Linked DNA regions of Bdellovibrio bacteriovorus HD100. The protein of the gene in region 1 interacts with the protein of each later gene in a pairwise test. Links are inferred from orthologs where the notes say so. Each region holds a gene or a part of one and is shown in the gene's direction. Other genes may lie near its edges.

Region 1 (8,373 bases):
TGATTCCCCGCCAGATCATAATATTTCCCCCCGGAAACTGGTGACATCGGTCACCTGGGAATCCATATAGCAAGGGTCGGGCCAGCGTTGGCGGTGGCAGCATGGCTCCACCGTTGTCGTGACGCACTAGCGATGCTGGTGTCGTTCTTCGCTCAGTTTTTGAATATGATTTAACAGATCGGCTTTGCGCAGGGGTTTGATCAGGTGCAGATTGCAACCGACCGAAAGACTGCGATCAATTTCATTTTTCAGTGCAAAGGCAGTGAGGGCCCAGATTGTGGAAGCAGGTCGCTGGTGGTCTTGTTCCCATTTGCGGATCTTCTGGGTGGCAGTAAAACCATCCATCACTGGCATCTGCATATCCATCAATATAAGATCAAAGCGCTGCTTTTGTGCCAGTTCCAATGCCTGGCGTCCATTGCAGGCCTCGCTGATCTGGTGGGGAGTGTTTTTCAGGTACGCCTTGATCAGCAGACGGTTGTCTTCCGTGTCATCAACAATAAGAATGGACAGGGGCTCCTGCTCTGCTGCAGGGCCGGTTGGAACCTGGCTGATTTCTTCGGCGGTGTGTTCACCTTCCGCCGGCACGTCCCGCAGCCATGGCAGATTCAGACTGAAGGAAAAGCGGCTTCCGCGGTGCAGTTCACTTTCAACGGTGATGTCTCCGTTCATCATCTTAACAAGACGCTTGGAGATGGAAAGTCCCAGTCCGGTGCCGCCGAACTTGCGGGTGATGGTGGAGTCGGCTTGAGTGAACGGCTGAAACAGCTGCGGGATCTTGTCGCGCGGAATGCCAATACCGGTGTCGCTGACGTGGAAGATCAGATTGCCTTCCATTTCTGTCTGGTTCTTCATCACCTCCACCCGGATCGAGCCATCGGTGGTGAACTTTAAAGAGTTGCTGATCAGGTTGGAAAGCACCTGGCGAATGCGGGTCGGGTCCCCCATGAAAATGCTGTGCGTGTCTTCGCTCAGATAGACGGACAGCTCCAGATTTTTCTCCCGGGCCTTCAGCTCAAACATCTCGGTGATATCGTTGACCAGGCTGTGCAGATCGACTTCAGTCTTTTCCAGCGTCAGCAGGCCGGCCTCGATCTTGGATATGTCCAGAATGTCATTGATAATGCTTAAAAGGTTGTGACCGGCCTTTTTTGAAATATCCACATAGTGTTTCTGGTCTTCGTTCAGCGGGGATTCTTCCAGCAGATCGGACATGCCGACGATCACATTCAGCGGAGTGCGGATTTCGTGGCTCATGTTGGCCAGGAATTCGGACTTGGTTTCTGACGCTTTTTTCAGTTGCACGTTCAGATCAATCAGATGCTGGGTTTTTTCATCCACGATTTCTTCCACCGTGATAATCCGGTTGGCGATGGTCAGCAGCAGTGTGCAAATCAGAAAGACGAACACCAGCGATGTCAGCAAAAACACCGCGGTATTGAACGCCGAGCCCTGGCGCAGGGACGTGTCCTGCTGGATGGTGACCTCCCAAAGGCGGTCGCCGATCTCCAGGTGGGAACTCCATCTGAAGTCAGCGTGGAAGTCGCGGCCGCCGCTTAATGTATCCACCATCAGTTCCCGGTTGGAGGTTTGCGTGACATCCTCGATCAGCACCCGATAGCTGGGATCGTTCAGCACACCGGTCAGATCCCGTAAAATTCCATCCAGGCGAAGAACCTCCAGCAGCACTCCTTCGGGGCGTCCAATGGCCAGAAGCAAAAAGATGCCGCGGGCCTGGGGATAGAACTCGCGCAGATTCATGGGGCCGGAGGTGATCAGGCGTCTTTTTTCCAGGGCTTTTTTCAGCAGGGCCTGGCGGTCGGGATGGGTGCCAAAGTCAGTTCCCAGAACCTGACTGTTGGTGGGAAGTGGTTCGATGTATTCGATGCGCAAAGTTTCTGGTTTGTCCTGGTTATAGGGTATCCAAGCCAAAGCCTGAACCTCGGGGCGGCGAGAGTGCAGGGTGCTTGAAAAGTCCCGGAACTCCTGACGGGTCACAGATGTTGAGCTGTCAAAGAAGCTTTTTAAGGACTCCAGCATATCGATGTTGCCGTTAAAATCTTTTTCCAGAACGTTGAAGGTGAACTCGGCCTTGCGGGTGAACTCCGCGGATTGTTTTTCTTGCTCTGACAGAGTCAAATACTGGGAAGCCGAAAGAATCAGTGCAAAGGCCACACACACCGGGACCAGAACCTTGGTGACGGATTTAAGCCAGTAGCGGCGTGACTGGGTAGAGAACATCAGGGCCAGCGGGGCAAAGATCAGCCCGCCAATGGCATCGCCGACGAACCAGTAGATCCAGTTCATCGAGGCGTTTTTCTGCGACACCACATCGTTCAGATAGAGCAGTCCCACGCCGGCGCTGGCGCTAAGCAGGGCGGCGACGGGACCGGCCAGAAACAAAAACAGAATCACTTCGCGTTCAAGATAGAAGCGTTTGGGGAAATGGAGAAATCGTCGGATTAGCAGGGCCGCGACAATCACTGAAATTGTATTGCCCATGGAGATCCCCAGGGGCAGCAGCAGATTTGAAATACTTTCCATGTGGCGGGCGTTGACCAGGAAGGCCCCAATCAGAACTCCGGGCCAGCGATTGATTCCTAAAAGCAACAGGGCCGCGATGCTGATACCAAATGGGGGCCAAACCAATGACGCATAACCGGGTGGAAGCGCCAACAAAAGTCCCAGGCGTCCTGTCAAATAGTACAGAACAAAAATAAGAAAGATCTGAACAGCCCAGTTTTTTAAAAGTCGTTGGAACATAAACCCATTTTATCGGTGTTCCAGAGGGGAAACAATCTATACCTATTTACCCTCTACCAAATGCCTTTTTGTACTGTTGTCAAAAGCATGTTATGAATAGGCCACGGTTAGGAGAATTCCATGTCAAACATCCCTGGGGTGTGCGTGAGCCCCGACAAAGAAACACAGAAGTATGTATTCAACCACACCATGCTTAGAATCAAAGATCCTAAAGCCTCGTTGGATTTCTACACCCGCGTTTTGGGGATGAAGCTGGTGCGCAAACTGGATTTTGCGGAATGGAAGTTTTCTTTGTACTTCCTGGCTTATGTTCCGGAAGGCACCGATGTTCCCACTGAAAATGAAGCCAATGCCCGTTATGCCTTTGGTCGGGAGGCTGTTCTGGAACTGACCCATAACTGGGGCACCGAAGAACAGGAAACCACCCCGTACCACAATGGCAATACCGAGCCTCGCGGGTTTGGCCATATCTGTATTTCAGTCCCGGATATTCAACAGGCCTGTGCGCGCTTTGAATCCCTGGGTGTGAATTTCCAAAAACGTCTGGGCGAGGGTGGTATGAAAAACATCGCTTTTGTCAAAGATCCGGATCAATATTGGATTGAGGTGGTTCAACCAGGTCTTTTGTAAAAACATGCGCAGTCGTTGGCAAACTCTTAGAAAATGGATCGTGAAAGCTGTTCTGCTCTTTTTTGTGAGCAGTCTGGGATTCGTTTTGCTTTATCGCTTCGTACCGGTGCCGCTGACACCTTTGATGGTAATTCGTTCGGTCAGTTCGGTGTGGGGGGAAGAATTTGTCGGCATTCACAAGGACTGGGTGCCGTTGGAAGAGATTGCCCCCTCCGTGCAAAAGGCTGTGCTGAAAGCCGAGGACTATCGTTTCTTTGAGCACAACGGCTTTGACTTTGACGCCATTGAAAAGGCGATGAAGTACAACAAGACCCACAAACGGAAAAAAGGGGCCAGCACCATCACCCAGCAGACCGCAAAGAACGTGTTTTTGTGGCCCCAGCGTGATTGGGTTCGCAAAGGTCTTGAGGCCTACTTCACCATCCTGATTGAATCAACCTGGCCCAAAGAGCGCATCATGGAAGTTTATCTGAATGTGATCGAGCTGGGCCCGGGGGTTTACGGGGTCGAGGCAGCATCGCAAAAGTATTTCAAGCGCAGCGCCAAGAATCTGAATCCCTATCAGGCGTCTTTGATTGCTGCGGTACTTCCGAACCCGCGTCGTTTTAGAATTGATCGCCCCTCTAACTATGTTGTCGGTCGTCAGCGCCGCATTTTGAATCGCGTGGCTCCCGCCATTCCCAAGGCAGCCGATGCTTCACTTCTGGACTTTCTGGATCTGAAGTTTGACAGCGAAGAAGACGAATCCGCCAATTAAACTTTCCGCTGCTCAGAGGGTTGCGCCTCTGCAAGGTGCAGACTAGAATTTCCCCATGAGTTCAAAAAAGAAGAAAACGCAGATGGTGAAGGCAATCAACCAGCGGGGATGCCTGCTGGTGTATCCGCTGGAAAATCGCAAAGAACCCGCCAGCCTGTGGTCCGAACTTTACCCGCGCACCAAAATGCGCTGGGAGTGGGACCAGGATGGTGACAACCGCGTGGCGGAGATGTGGGTTCTGCGTGAAGAGCTTTCGCGCAGTGAAGAGGTCATTTATGCCAAGTGGTTCCGCAACCGCGCGACTTTTTTTTCGAAGGAAGTTTTTCTGAACATGCTGGCGTATCTGGGAAGCTCGCAGGGGCGCATCCAGCTGCCGCGCTCCAGCCAGGAGGCTTTGGACAGTTTTCTGCTGGATTCGCCGCAGTCGACCAAGGTGATCAAGGAAAATCTGGGTTGGCAGGGAAAATTGATGGAAAGCCATTACAACCGGGCGATGAAGCCGTTATGGAGCTATCTGTTTCTGGTGGGCTATGGTGAAGTGCAGGATTCCAGCTTTCCTTCTTTGAACATGGCAGCGGCGCAAAATCTTTTTGAAGACTTGTGGTTGCAGTCTCAGTCCCTCGATCCACAAAAGGCCGAAGCTTTCCTGGAAAAGAAGCTGGGCTCTGACAATCCGTTTTTCAAGTACGCGCAGAAGATGGCGAAAGGCAGATCCCAGCTTTAGTGTACTGCCCGTTGCCAGCGCTGTATTTCTTCAGCACCGGCAGCGCTCTTTTGCTTCATTAAAGAAATCGGTAAAAAGTGGTGTCTATGCAAAGACATCATCTGATTCTTTTATTGTTTTCATTATTTTTCATTCAAACCTCTCAGGCTTTGGCAGCCCCTCAGGTGCGCTTTCAAACCGAGTGTCAGGACGGTCAGGAGCGCATCGGTCTGTCCTTTGTTGGTGACATTCTTGTTCATGAGGCTTTGTACCGGGCGGTGGTGAACGGCACCCAGCACTTCAACCAGATCTGGCGGCGTACGGATCCACTGATGTCCAAAGCTCATTTCAGTGTCGGGAATCTGGAAGGGCCCGCCGCCTTGGGGGTCGACAAGCGTGGCAAGGATCACGGTGATGTCGGTTTCATCTATGACGAGGTGGTGTATTCAGGCTCGAACTTTTCCTTCAATTATCATCCGCGCATTTTGTCGGATCTTTATCGTTCGGGTTATGATCTTCTGACCGTGGCTAACAATCATTCGTTGGACCGCAGCTGGCTGGGAATTGATAAAACCATCCGCGCCGCGCGGAATGTGGGAATTCCCACAGTGGGCATTCGCATGTCATCAGAGCGCAGCGGGGCTTTTCATCATATTGCCTCCATCGGTGGTTTCCGCGTGGCTTTTTTGGGCTGCACGGAAATGAGCAACGGCCACAAAGACAGCAAAGACCAGGTGCTGTTTTGTTATAAGAATCCGGACAAGATGGTGGAGCTCATTAAAAACATCACGTCAGATTCCAGTGTTGATGCGCTGATTCTGCTGCCGCACTGGGGACAGGAATACAAACATTCCCCGGATTCCCGGCAGAAAGCTTTTGCCAGACGTTATTTGGAGGCCGGGGTGACGGCGATCCTGGGATCTCATCCTCATGTGCTGCAACCGTGGGAAAAATATGTCACCAAGGATGGCCGTGAAACTCTGGTGGCGTACTCTTTGGGGAATTTCGTGGCAGGACAGGCGGGGTTGGCGCGAAAAACCGGTCTGGTGGTGTACCTGGGGCTGGCCCGAACCGCCGGGCGGGTGAAAATCTTTGGGGCTTCCTACACGCCGACCTATCGGGAAGGCACCGAGATTTATCCGGTCACCAAGAACCAGGAGGTCTTTGATCACGTCGCAAGCATGTATGGCAAAGAGCGCCGGCTGGATGTCGCCGGGGACTTAATGAGTCATCTGTGCCTGAAAAATGAATGATTTGAGCGGACCTTCGGGGTTACACTAACCCCATGAGCGACAAAGATAAATTCCCCGTGACTCTGGCTATTCGTGAACTGCAAAAACATCAGGTGCAGTACACCGGACATCTTTTTCCTTATGAAGAAAAAGGTGGAACTGCTCATTCCTCAAAAGAGCTTGGCGTGCCCGAGCATCATGTTATCAAAACTCTGATCATGGAAAATGAAAAGAAGGAACCCCTGGTCGTTCTGATGCACGGGGATCTGCAGGTCTCTACCAAACAACTGGCGCGCGAGCTGGGCGTAAAGACGATTTCACCCTGCAAACCTGAAGTGGCGGACCGTCATTCGGGTTATCAGGTGGGAGGCACTTCGCCCTTCGGAACCAAGCGCGAGATGCCTGTGTATATGGAAAAAACCATTTTGGATCTGGATATTATTTACATCAACGGTGGCAAGCGAGGATTTCTGGTTTCCTTGAAACCGCAGGATGTCCAAAGGATTCTGCGGCCCACGATTGTCCAGGTGGGTGTTAAAGCTTCTTGATTACAACGGGCTTTTGATAGCTAGTTTTTTGTTTGTTTACATCTTCAAGATTCTCAAGATTGTCTTTGATGGACAATTTTTTGAACCCACATAGTCTGAAACCTGCACTTGTTCGGAGGTTTCATGTCGTATGATGGTGGAGTCAGAAAGCTGGTGGAGGTCATTCAGAACCTGTCTGCAGCCCGGTCTTTAGATGAAATCACAAAGTTGGTGCGCACAGCAGCTCGGGAGATTGCCGATGCCGACGGTGCCACCTTTGTTTTAAAGGACGGGGATTTCTGCTTTTATGCCGACGAAGATGCCATCAGTCCTTTATGGAAGGGACAGCGTTTCCCGCTGGAGTCCTGCGTTTCCGGCTGGGCCGTGCTGCACAAAGAAACGGTCATTATCGAAGACATTTATCGTGATCCGCGGGTGCCTTTGGACGCCTATCGTCCGACCTTTGTGAAAAGCCTGATGATGACGCCGATTCGTCGCGAAGACCCCATCGGAGCCATTGGCACTTACTGGAAGGATCAAAGGCTTCCCACCGATGAACAGCGTGAGCTGTTGCGGGCGCTTGCAGACTCTGTGTCAGTCAGTATCGAGAACCTGAACAACTACAACGATCTGCAAAAACGCATCGAAGAACTGAAAGAAGCCAATCGTTCCAAAGATGAATTCCTGATGACAGTGTCCCACGAACTGCGCACGCCTTTGAATTCGATTATGGGTTGGGCCGAAATTCTGCTGGAGGCAAGTCCGGGGGACAAGGACGCCCGCCTGGGACTTGAGACCATCGAACGAAATGCGCGTAATCAGACCCGCATTATCGAGGATCTGTTGGATTCTTCACGCATTCTGCTGGGGCGTTTTCACATGGAAAAGAAACCGGTGGATCTGGTCGACGTGGTCACTCAGGCCGTGGATGCGGTTCGACTGATGGCGGATAAAAAAGAAATACACATTGAGATCGCCAAAGGTGTGACCACGGCGATGATCCAAGGGGACTTTGAACGTTTGAAACAAATCGTCAATAACCTGCTGATCAATGCCATTAAGTTTTCACACGCCCAAAGCCGCATTGAAGTGGCGGTTCTGCGCCAGGGCCCCAGTTTTACTGTGTCGGTGAAAGACGAAGGTGTGGGGATGGATGCTGAGTTCATTCCTCGGGCGTTTGAAAGATTTCGTCAGGCTGATGGATCCACCACACGAAAGTTTGGCGGGCTGGGACTGGGGCTTTCCATTTCCCGGCATCTGGTTGAGGCGCACCAGGGGACGATTGTCGCCCACAGCGCGGGCCTAGGAAAAGGCTCTGAGTTTTCCTTTTCGATTCCGGCACTAAGCAAACAAGGCGAGATTGTCAAAGAGCCTGTGCCGGCGCCGCCACAGCGTAACATGAAGCCTTTGCTGGGAGCTCACATCCTTGTGGTCGATGATGATAAAGACTCACTCCAGGTCATGGAGACTGTTTTAAGAATCAATGGTGCCGATGTTGTGGCGGCGGACTCGGTGGAAGAGGCCCTGCGCTTTGAGGGCGCGTTCGATCTTATTGTCTGTGATCTTAGTATGCCCGGGGAAGATGGCTTTTCATTCGTGCACAGAATACGCGCCGGGGAAACGCATTTTTCCCGGCAGGTGCCGATGATGGCCCTGACGGCGTTTGTGGACAAGGGCAGCCAAGCCAAGGCCCTGGGGGAGGGGTTTGATTCCTTTATGGGAAAACCCTTTGCCGTGCCCCAGTTGATTCGCAGTCTGGTG
Region 2 (8,283 bases), 380 kb from region 1 along the record:
ATTCTCGCTCACGCTCTGCGAAGCTGAGAATATTCGAGAGGAGTGCTCAGGATGAGCTCACAAAACTTTAAGCAGCTAAAACCTTTCTTCAGTATTCTTATTGTCATCTTTACTTTGTTTTCAATCGTGTTCCTGCAGATGGAAGAACGCCGTATGGGTTACAGCGTTCTGAAGCTGACCCGCGAACACAAAAAAGTCTGGGAAGAAAAACGCACCAAGGAAATCTCTTTGGCAAAAATCACGCGTCCTCAGCTTTTGGATTCCGTGGCTCAGCAAAAATTCACTCTTAAAAAGGTTCAGGCCAATCAGATCATTCATCTGACCGGTCCACTGGCTTCTGAGATGAACACTGTGGCTGAAAAAGGCATCGCAAAAAAGGATCTGTAAGTTGAAATCACGTATTGTTGTCATCTTCGTCGGAATTCTGGTGTTGTGGTCCGCTTTGGCGATGCGCGCAGCCTATCTTCAATTTCTTCCCAATGACCGTTTGAATGCTTTGCAGAACCGTCAGTTCCAAACCAAGGTTTCTTTGCCGGCACGCCGTGGGGCGATTGTTGACAGCAATGGCCGTGACCTTGCCATGTCGGCGGCGGCTTATTCACTGTATGCCGATCCGAAACTTTTGGAAAACCGCAAACAGGTCGCCAAAAAGCTCGCGAAAGTTTTGAATCAGTCTCCGGAATCTGTGTATGCCAAAATCAAGGATGGCAACCGCCGCTTTGTGTGGATTCAGCGCATGCTGGAGCAGGACAAGGCCGACGAAATCAAATCCTGGGACATCCGTGGTCTTTCTTTTGTTGAGGAATGGCGCCGTGTTTATCCGAATGAAACTTTGCTGGCACAAACTCTGGGTTTCCTGGGCAGTGAAGGGCAGGGGCTTGAAGGACTGGAGCTTGGCTACAATCAGGCTTTGATGGGGAACAAGAAAAAAGTCCTGGTGAAGCGGGATGCCCGTGGGCGTCCATTGATCAACGACGGTTTGATGTTCATCGAAAATCCGGAAGGAACTGAGCTGAAACTGACCGTGGATTCCGATTTGCAGTACCGTCTGGAAAGTGAACTTGCCAATGCGGTTTCCCAGTTTGAAGCTGATCATGCGGTGGGTGTGATTCTGGATGCAAAGACTTCCAAAATTCTGGCACTGGCATCTGCTCCGACGTTTGATGTGAACAAGGCTGCAAAATCCCCTTCAGAATATCGTCGCAACAAGATTGTGACCGACGCGTTTGAGCCCGGGTCCACGATGAAAGCTTTTGTGATCGCCGCAGCTTTGCGTGATGGACTGATTCAGCCCAACACCAAGTTCTATTGTGAAAAAGGAAGCTTCCGGGTGGGTGATCGCATCATCAAAGAAGCGGAAACCAGAGAGAAGTTCGAAGACCTGACTGTTTCCGAAATTCTTGCGGTGTCCTCGAATGTGGGTACAACCAAGATCGCTTTCAAAATGGGTCAGGAGCGTTTGCGCCAGGGCCTGCTTGATTTCGGTTTTGGTCAGCGCTTGGGTGTGGATCTGCCGGGTGAAGCCCGCGGGATGGTGCAGTCTCTGCCTTGGAGACAGCACTTGCTTTCCAATATCTCTTTCGGTCACGGGATTTCAACAACACCTTTGCAGATTGCCAACGCTTTTGCGGCGATTGCCAACGGGGGTGTCCTGAATACGCCGTACATCGTGCAAAGCATGCGCGATGCGGAAACCGGCGAGCTGGTTGAAGTCCAGCCAAAACCCATCCGTCGTATTCTTTCCGCAGAGCAGGCGGCGCAAATGCGTGCCATGTTGGTGGGCGTAACCACAAAGGGTGGCACTGGTGGCAATGCGCGTGTGGATGGTTTCATGGTTGCGGGCAAAACTGGAACGGCCCAGAAAGTAAATCCGAACGGGCGCGGCTACCTGCGTGGCGCCTATATCTCCAGCTTTGGCGGATTCATCCCAGCCAACGATCCGAAGTTTGTGATCTATGTGGCGGTCGATTCCCCGCGCAAATCGTATTACGCGGCCACAGTGGCAGCTCCGGTGTTTTCTCGAATTGCCTCTTATGCTGTTCGCAAAGAAGGCATTGCCCCTTTGCAGTTGGCTGAAGAATCCACGGTGAATCCGAAAGTTCGCCGAGTGGCTTCCGAACCTAAAATTGTTAAGAAAGCCGAAGCTCCAAGAGCGATCCTGACAGCGACCGAACTGGACAAAGTCACAAACGTAGAGACTGGCGACACAGTTCCAAACCTGATGAACCTGACCACCCGCGAAGTTCTTCGCAAAGTCAGCGGCCAGGATTTGAAAGTGAAGTTTGTGGGCCAAGGCACCGTCAGTGAAGTCTTCCCCACCGCCGGCTCCCAAGTCCCCGAAAGCAAAGAAATCACCGTCATCATGAAATAACCAAAAGGTACCTGCTTACTTTTGCAGAAGCATTGCGCCAGATGCGCCGCTTCGGAAAAAGTAAGCAGGTACCTTTTTTTTTACCAGAGGTTTTCTTCTTTTAGCAGGTCGATGGTTAGTTGTTTGGCGAAGCGGCTGCCGTATTCGGCGTTTTCTACGTCGACAGTGTCGATGTAGTTGGTTGCAAAGACATACTGGCGGTCGGCGGTTGTCAAAGTTCCCACGAACCAGCCGATGCGGCGTTTTAAGGTTTCATCTGTATAGCCGGATCCTGTTTTTCCGCTGAAGTCGTAACCCTTCGGGGTCTTTTCAAGGAACATGATTTTCTTGGTCAGTTCCTGCGAGCGTTTGGTGGCCGGCAGCTTGTCGTACAGAAGTTTTTTCAGGAAATCAGTTTGCTCAAATCCGGAAATGCGCAAAGAGAAACCCTTTTCCTCCGGGGTGAACGACGCCGGCGTCAGCCACGCCGTTTTAATCCCGCCAGAAATGTCCTGGTTGCCATAGTCAAATTTGCGAAGGTAAGTCTTCAGCTTTTGAAAGCCCATTTTTCCGGTCAGCATTTGGGAATACCAAACGGTCGAGTTTTTCATCCACGAAGCGGCGGTTTGGTCTTTGTTCCATTCCGCAATCGAATGCTTCTTGCCGTTCCATTTGAACTTCGTGCTTTCGTTTTTCAGGATGCCGGAATCAAACCCCATCACCGCCAAAGGAACCTTGAAAGTCGAACAGGCCGGTCGTTGCACCTGGCAGTTTTCCTCGTTCACGGATTTTTGAATTTGTCCGGTTTGGGCATCAATCAGCAGAAAACAGACGGCTTTGTCCGGATAAGGTTCTGCGGGGGCGGCCTTAACAGCCGCTGCTGGAGCCTCTTTCGGGGAAGGGGAGGTGCAACCCAAAAAAAGCGCAGGAATCAGTAGAATTGAGAGTGCCTTCATAAAAACTCCTTCGGCTTTATAGGTTCGCATAAATAGCCGGAGAGGTCTTGCAAAATTTTTCCGACTGGATTTCGGAAATTGCTGGAAACTCCTGAGGGATTCAGGGCACTTACAGCCCTGCCTGGAAATTGCTGCCTGTTTGCGCGGCAGCACAAGAAGCCGTGCAATCTTGTTGAAATCAAGGGGTCTTTGAATGAAAGTGTCGTTTATGGAAATCGCCGTCAGCCCGCAGGAAAACCAGCTAAAAAAATACTTCAATCTTTCCGGTTTCCGACGCGGGCAAAAAGAGATCATCGAATCGGTGATGGGCGGCCGTGATGTGTTGGCGGTCCTTCCGACCGGCGGCGGTAAATCGCTGTGTTATCAGTATCCTGCCGTGGCCACGCAAAAACTTGTCATCGTTATTTCCCCGCTGATTGCTCTGATGAAGGATCAAGTGGCATCGCTGCGTCGATACGGCATTCCGGCAGGCGCCCTGCATTCCGGACAAAGTGATGATGACAAACGCGAGGTGTTCGCCGAAATCAACAAGGGCGGCGCCTTTGTTTTATATCTTTCCCCGGAGCGTGCGCAAAAAGAAGGTTTCCATCGCTGGGTGCAAAACCGCACCGTCGGACTTTTTGCAATTGATGAAGCTCACTGCGTTTCTCAGTGGGGGCATGACTTCCGCGAGGAATATGCGCAGCTCAATGTTTTGAAAAAACTGTGCCCGGATGTACCGGTGCTGGCGCTGACCGCCTCGGCGACTCCGACTGTTTTGGATGACATCTCTAAACATCTGAAACTGCAAAAGCCCGAGCGCATGGTCCACGGGTTCTATCGCTCCAATTTGTATTATCAGGTAGAGCTTTGTGAAGACGAAGACGCAAAACTTCTGCTGCTGCTTCAAAGTATCAAACAAACCCCTGAAGGCCGGATCATCGTTTACTGCGGTACTCGTAAAGTGACTGAAAGTATTGCGGCCTTTCTGCAGAAGAAGTTCGGTAAAAGCGTTGGCTACTACCATGCTGGCCTGACTTCCGAAGTTCGCACCAGCACCCAGGAAGCTTATGCCAAAGGGGAGCTGCGCATTCTGGTGGCGACCAATGCTTTCGGCATGGGAATCGATCAACCGGATGTGCGCCTGGTGGTGCATTTCCAGATTCCCGCCAATATCGATGCTCTTTATCAGGAAATGGGGCGTGCGGGCCGTGATGGCGAGCATTCGACCTGTCTGACGTTGTATTCAAAGAAAGACAAGGGTTTGCAGTCCTTCTTCATTCACAGTTCCGAAGCGCCGGATGAAATCAAAGACGCGCGCTGGAGAAACTTGGACGCCCTGGTGAACTATTCCGAAGGTGGTGAGTGCCGTCACGCCGAGATCCTGACCTATTACAAAGACTCCCAGCGTATTGAGCGTTGCGGGCACTGTGACAGCTGTGACCCGAAATCAGCCCGTCGTATCCAGAAATCTGTGACTCCGCTGGCGAAGGTGGATCAGGTTGTCACCAAGCTGAAAAAAGCCTCCAGCAAGTCCAAAAAGATCATCAACACCGACGATATCGTGCTGGATGAGATGCAGGAAAAACGCATGGAAGTTCTTAAACGCTGGAGACGTGAAAAAGCGAAAGAGCTGGATGTGCCCGCCTTCGTGGTCTTTGGAGATCTGACCCTGCGGCAGTTGGCGGTGAAAAATCCGCGCACCCTGGACGAGATGAAAAACATCTATGGCATCGGTGATTCCAAACTGGAAAAGTTCGGCTGGGATGTGCTGGCAGAGCTGGGCGATCCTGCACGCCGCCTTTAAAAGCGGCTAAGCACCCTTGTCGGCTTCAAACTGACTCAGAACCACATCTTGGCTGGTGATGCCAATATAGGTTGGTGAAATCATCCAGGAACCGCTGTTGAAGTACCTTCCTTGTGGAAGATCAATGGTGCCCGGATGGTGAGTGTGACCAAAGATGATCGCATCAAAACCACGCGAGCAGATTTCTTCAGCTGCAATCACAAAATCCGGATGTTCCCCGGGCAGGCACGGAACCTCGCTGCTGCCACGGAAGCGACGGCGCAGGCGGGATTTCAGTTCTTCAAATTTGATCCAGGCTTTATAAATTCTAGGGCTGACCATCAGGGCAAAGCCGCCCAGCCAGGTCAGAAACTCGTACAGGTCCGGGCGCTTGACAAAAAACGGGTCATACAGATGACCGTGTTCGATCCGGATGCGCTGCTTGCCGCACCGAACGTTCAAAAAAGGCGCCAGGGTCAAAGGACCCCAGTCTTCCAGAAAGTTTTCAAGGACGATGTCGTGGTTTCCCACAACGTAAAATACGCGGTTGCCAGCCTTGGTGATGGCTTTGACGGCGCGAAAGACCTCGGGCACGTCCTCTGCCATCTTGCGGAAGGACACTTGCGCGATTTCCAGTCCGTCGCCGTTGATACAGACGTCATATTTGTTTTCAGCCGCCCAGTACAGAAATTCAATCAGGGATTTTTTCGCTTCAGAAAAAGGATTCCCCAGATGCAGATCTGAAATGACCACCATCTTTTCTGTGGTGACATCAATAATCATAAGGTGGATTCCGCGATTTCTTGCAGATCGTTCCTGGATAACTGCTCAGCGGCCATCAGTGTAATCAGCTTTTCATTCGTCGAACGGATGCGACCGCTCAGTTGTTTCATAAGCTCAAAAGCAAATGTCGGATCACGACGGATTTTTAGCAGAAAGCTGCCCGGATCAAACATCAGCAGTGTGGTTTCGCCCACAGCCTGAGCTGAAGCGGATCGAGGCAGGGACTCCAGCAGGGACATTTCACCCACCATGCTGCCGCGGTCGACGCGACCTAAAATCATCGTCTGACCTTCGACTCTTTTAAAGACTTCGACGGCGCCTTTTTGCACGATGTACATTTCGCGACTGAGATCCCCTTCGCGGAAAAGGATTTCGCCGTCGGCCAGTTTGACAATCTGCTGGTCGATAAATTTTTTGCCCTTGGAAGCTTTTGAATTGAACATAGGGTCATAGATTATCAAGGATTTTTGACCATTCCACCGAGCAAGAATCGGTCTGGTCGTAGGTACCGCATGAGGGTGCAGACAGTGGGGCCGCAATGGGCCCTTCGTCTGTGAAAAGAAACTTAGATCGGTTTGGGGTGGCCGTCCACGCGCAGTTGGAACAGGAAGTAGGGTGGAATACAGACGCCTTTTCCTGATTGGGTCTTGTTGCAGATGTAATCGGCACGGCATGAAATCGTGTCATCGCAAGCCTGCAATCCCGCTGGTCGGGTGTTCTGCGCCAGGCACTCTCCGAAAGGACGATGACGGGCCAGGCAGTCATTGAATCCCTGAAGAACCGCAATGGCTCCGCACGCTTCACCCGAGGTCAGTTGCTCGCAGCCTCCGGAACACATCCCACCAGGGAATCCTACTTTAGTGGTCTGGCAGTATTGGTGGGAGGGGCAGGATGTTCTGGTTCCGGCCTTCATCTTATCGCCGTGAGAGTTCGCCGTTTGTGAAACGGTGCCGGGCTCGCAGGGATTTCCCGCCATTGGCTGTTCGGGCAGGCATTCGCCGATTTCTTTCGAACCTTCCGGTGTCACCACCGCCATGCACTTCAGACCTGCGGCGCAAGTCCATGCCTGATACTCTGAACCCGGCAAGCCGCAGTGAGCATTCATGGCTCCCGGGGTCTTCGGGTCCCGCTCGGAAAACGGCCTGGAGTTGTCGGCCGCCTTTCCCTGGAAGATATTTTGGAAATAGACCTGACGGCGCTTTTGTTCCTGCATCATGTGCGGGGACTGGGAAGAAAAGACAGAATTGGCAAAGATCGTCGACTCTGGATCTTTCCCCAGAAAATGGAAGCCCGCAATCGTGCGCCCCTGATGGCAGCCAGCACAGGAAAGGTCATTCAGGCGGCGACGGAAGGAAGAAGGGCCATAAATATTTTCCAGATCAGTCAGCTTCAGATTCTTAAAGTCCTCTTTTTTGAAGATCTGATCAAACGGGCGGTTGGCCAGGCGGTTCATCCCGTGCAAAGCGAAGGAAGAGCTTTTGGTGGTCAGAAACTTTTCCGGAATATTCAAAATCCCGGCATCCAGGGCTTTGATGTTTTCCGGAGTGGAGATCCAAGCCAGCAGTTCTGCGCGCAAAGCGGAATTGCTTTGCAGGCGGGCTACATCCGGAGTGTTTTCCATCGCGGAAGCCACAAAGACATTGTTTTGCAGGCGGTACACCCGCAGGAAGTATTCAGCATGTCCGCCCATGTCACCACGGATGGTCGATGGCCAGCGCACGGCTTGCAGATTGACCTCCAGGGACTTCAGATTTGCCAAAGTCACCCAGGGTTTCAGTGGCGGTTTTTGTTGAGAGGACCACTGTTTGGCGACGGCCTGGCAGTTCGGGGTGGCCGGAAGTTTAAAGACGGCGTTCAGGGTCATTGGCAGGCGGGACTGTATCAGGGTTTGATTCTGAGTTTTGGTATAGGCCAGGCGATAGATCAAACGGACCTCGCCACAAGTGCCGGGATTAAAGACCGCGCGATCCATGCGATTGACGACACCCACCAGCTCAAATCTTGCCGCCGGTGATTTCAGCCAGCGAATATCAAACAGACGGTGAACATAGTTCATTCCCACACCCAGTTTTGAATCCTGAGTTTTTAAGGCTTCCAGATCCTTTTCCAGATCAGCCACCAAAGAGTTGTAAGCGGGATGTTCCAGCAGCTTTTTATTATCGGCGCCGGGAAGGGAAAACAGCACGCGGCCCAGATTGAAATCAGCTTCTTCCAAAGTTTGAATTTCAGAAGGGTCCTCCAGGACTAGGCGGTGAGCAAAGGCAGAAAAGGACGTCAAAAGAAAAGCCAGGGTGATCAGAGTTTTCATGCTCTTATTTTCACCGTGGCTGTTGCGAAGTCACGTTGCAATTACGGAATCGTGTTCAGATATTCCCCGATTTGGGTGATCACCGGCATTGGAATTTCATGACCGCCCCGGAACCCTTGCA

The links.
Region 2: the proteins of mtgA (region 1) and BD_RS14720 interact in binary tests that used the Escherichia coli proteins (3 or more experiments, as listed by UniProt). The link is inferred for Bdellovibrio bacteriovorus HD100 from one-to-one orthologs.

What each region holds. Positions count from the first base shown.
Region 1 is NC_005363.1:2,750,681-2,759,053, reverse strand. Bases 2,305-5,273 are described here. They hold mtgA (monofunctional biosynthetic peptidoglycan transglycosylase), read left to right. Parts: upstream 2,305-3,397; coding sequence 3,398-4,150; downstream 4,151-5,273. Other genes in these bases: BD_RS13020 (CapA family protein), read left to right, coding at 4,961-5,273; BD_RS13025 (AlkZ-related protein), read left to right, coding at 4,206-4,874; gloA (lactoylglutathione lyase), read left to right, coding at 2,884-3,393; BD_RS13040 (ATP-binding protein), read right to left, coding at 2,305-2,763. In the rest of the region: more of BD_RS13040, read right to left, coding at 127-2,304; more of BD_RS13020, read left to right, coding at 5,274-6,106; ybaK (Cys-tRNA(Pro) deacylase), read left to right, coding at 6,139-6,633; BD_RS13010 (ATP-binding protein), read left to right, coding at 6,757-8,373. UniProt on the Escherichia coli protein: Peptidoglycan polymerase that catalyzes glycan chain elongation from lipid-linked precursors. May play a role in peptidoglycan assembly during cell division in collaboration with other cell division proteins.
Region 2 is NC_005363.1:3,129,916-3,138,198, reverse strand. The notes cover bases 1-2,879. They hold BD_RS14720 (penicillin-binding transpeptidase domain-containing protein), read left to right. Parts: upstream 1-388; coding sequence 389-2,371; downstream 2,372-2,879. Other genes in these bases: BD_RS14715 (penicillin-binding transpeptidase domain-containing protein), read right to left, coding at 2,452-2,879; BD_RS14725 (hypothetical protein), read left to right, coding at 52-387; rsmH (16S rRNA (cytosine(1402)-N(4))-methyltransferase RsmH), read left to right, coding at 1-71. In the rest of the region: more of BD_RS14715, read right to left, coding at 2,880-3,306; BD_RS14710 (RecQ family ATP-dependent DNA helicase), read left to right, coding at 3,500-5,092; BD_RS14705 (UDP-2,3-diacylglucosamine diphosphatase), read right to left, coding at 5,099-5,854; BD_RS14700 (Crp/Fnr family transcriptional regulator), read right to left, coding at 5,851-6,297; BD_RS14695 (hypothetical protein), read right to left, coding at 6,420-8,162; BD_RS14690 (alpha/beta hydrolase), read right to left, coding at 8,204-8,283. UniProt on the Escherichia coli protein: Essential cell division protein that catalyzes cross-linking of the peptidoglycan cell wall at the division septum. Required for localization of FtsN.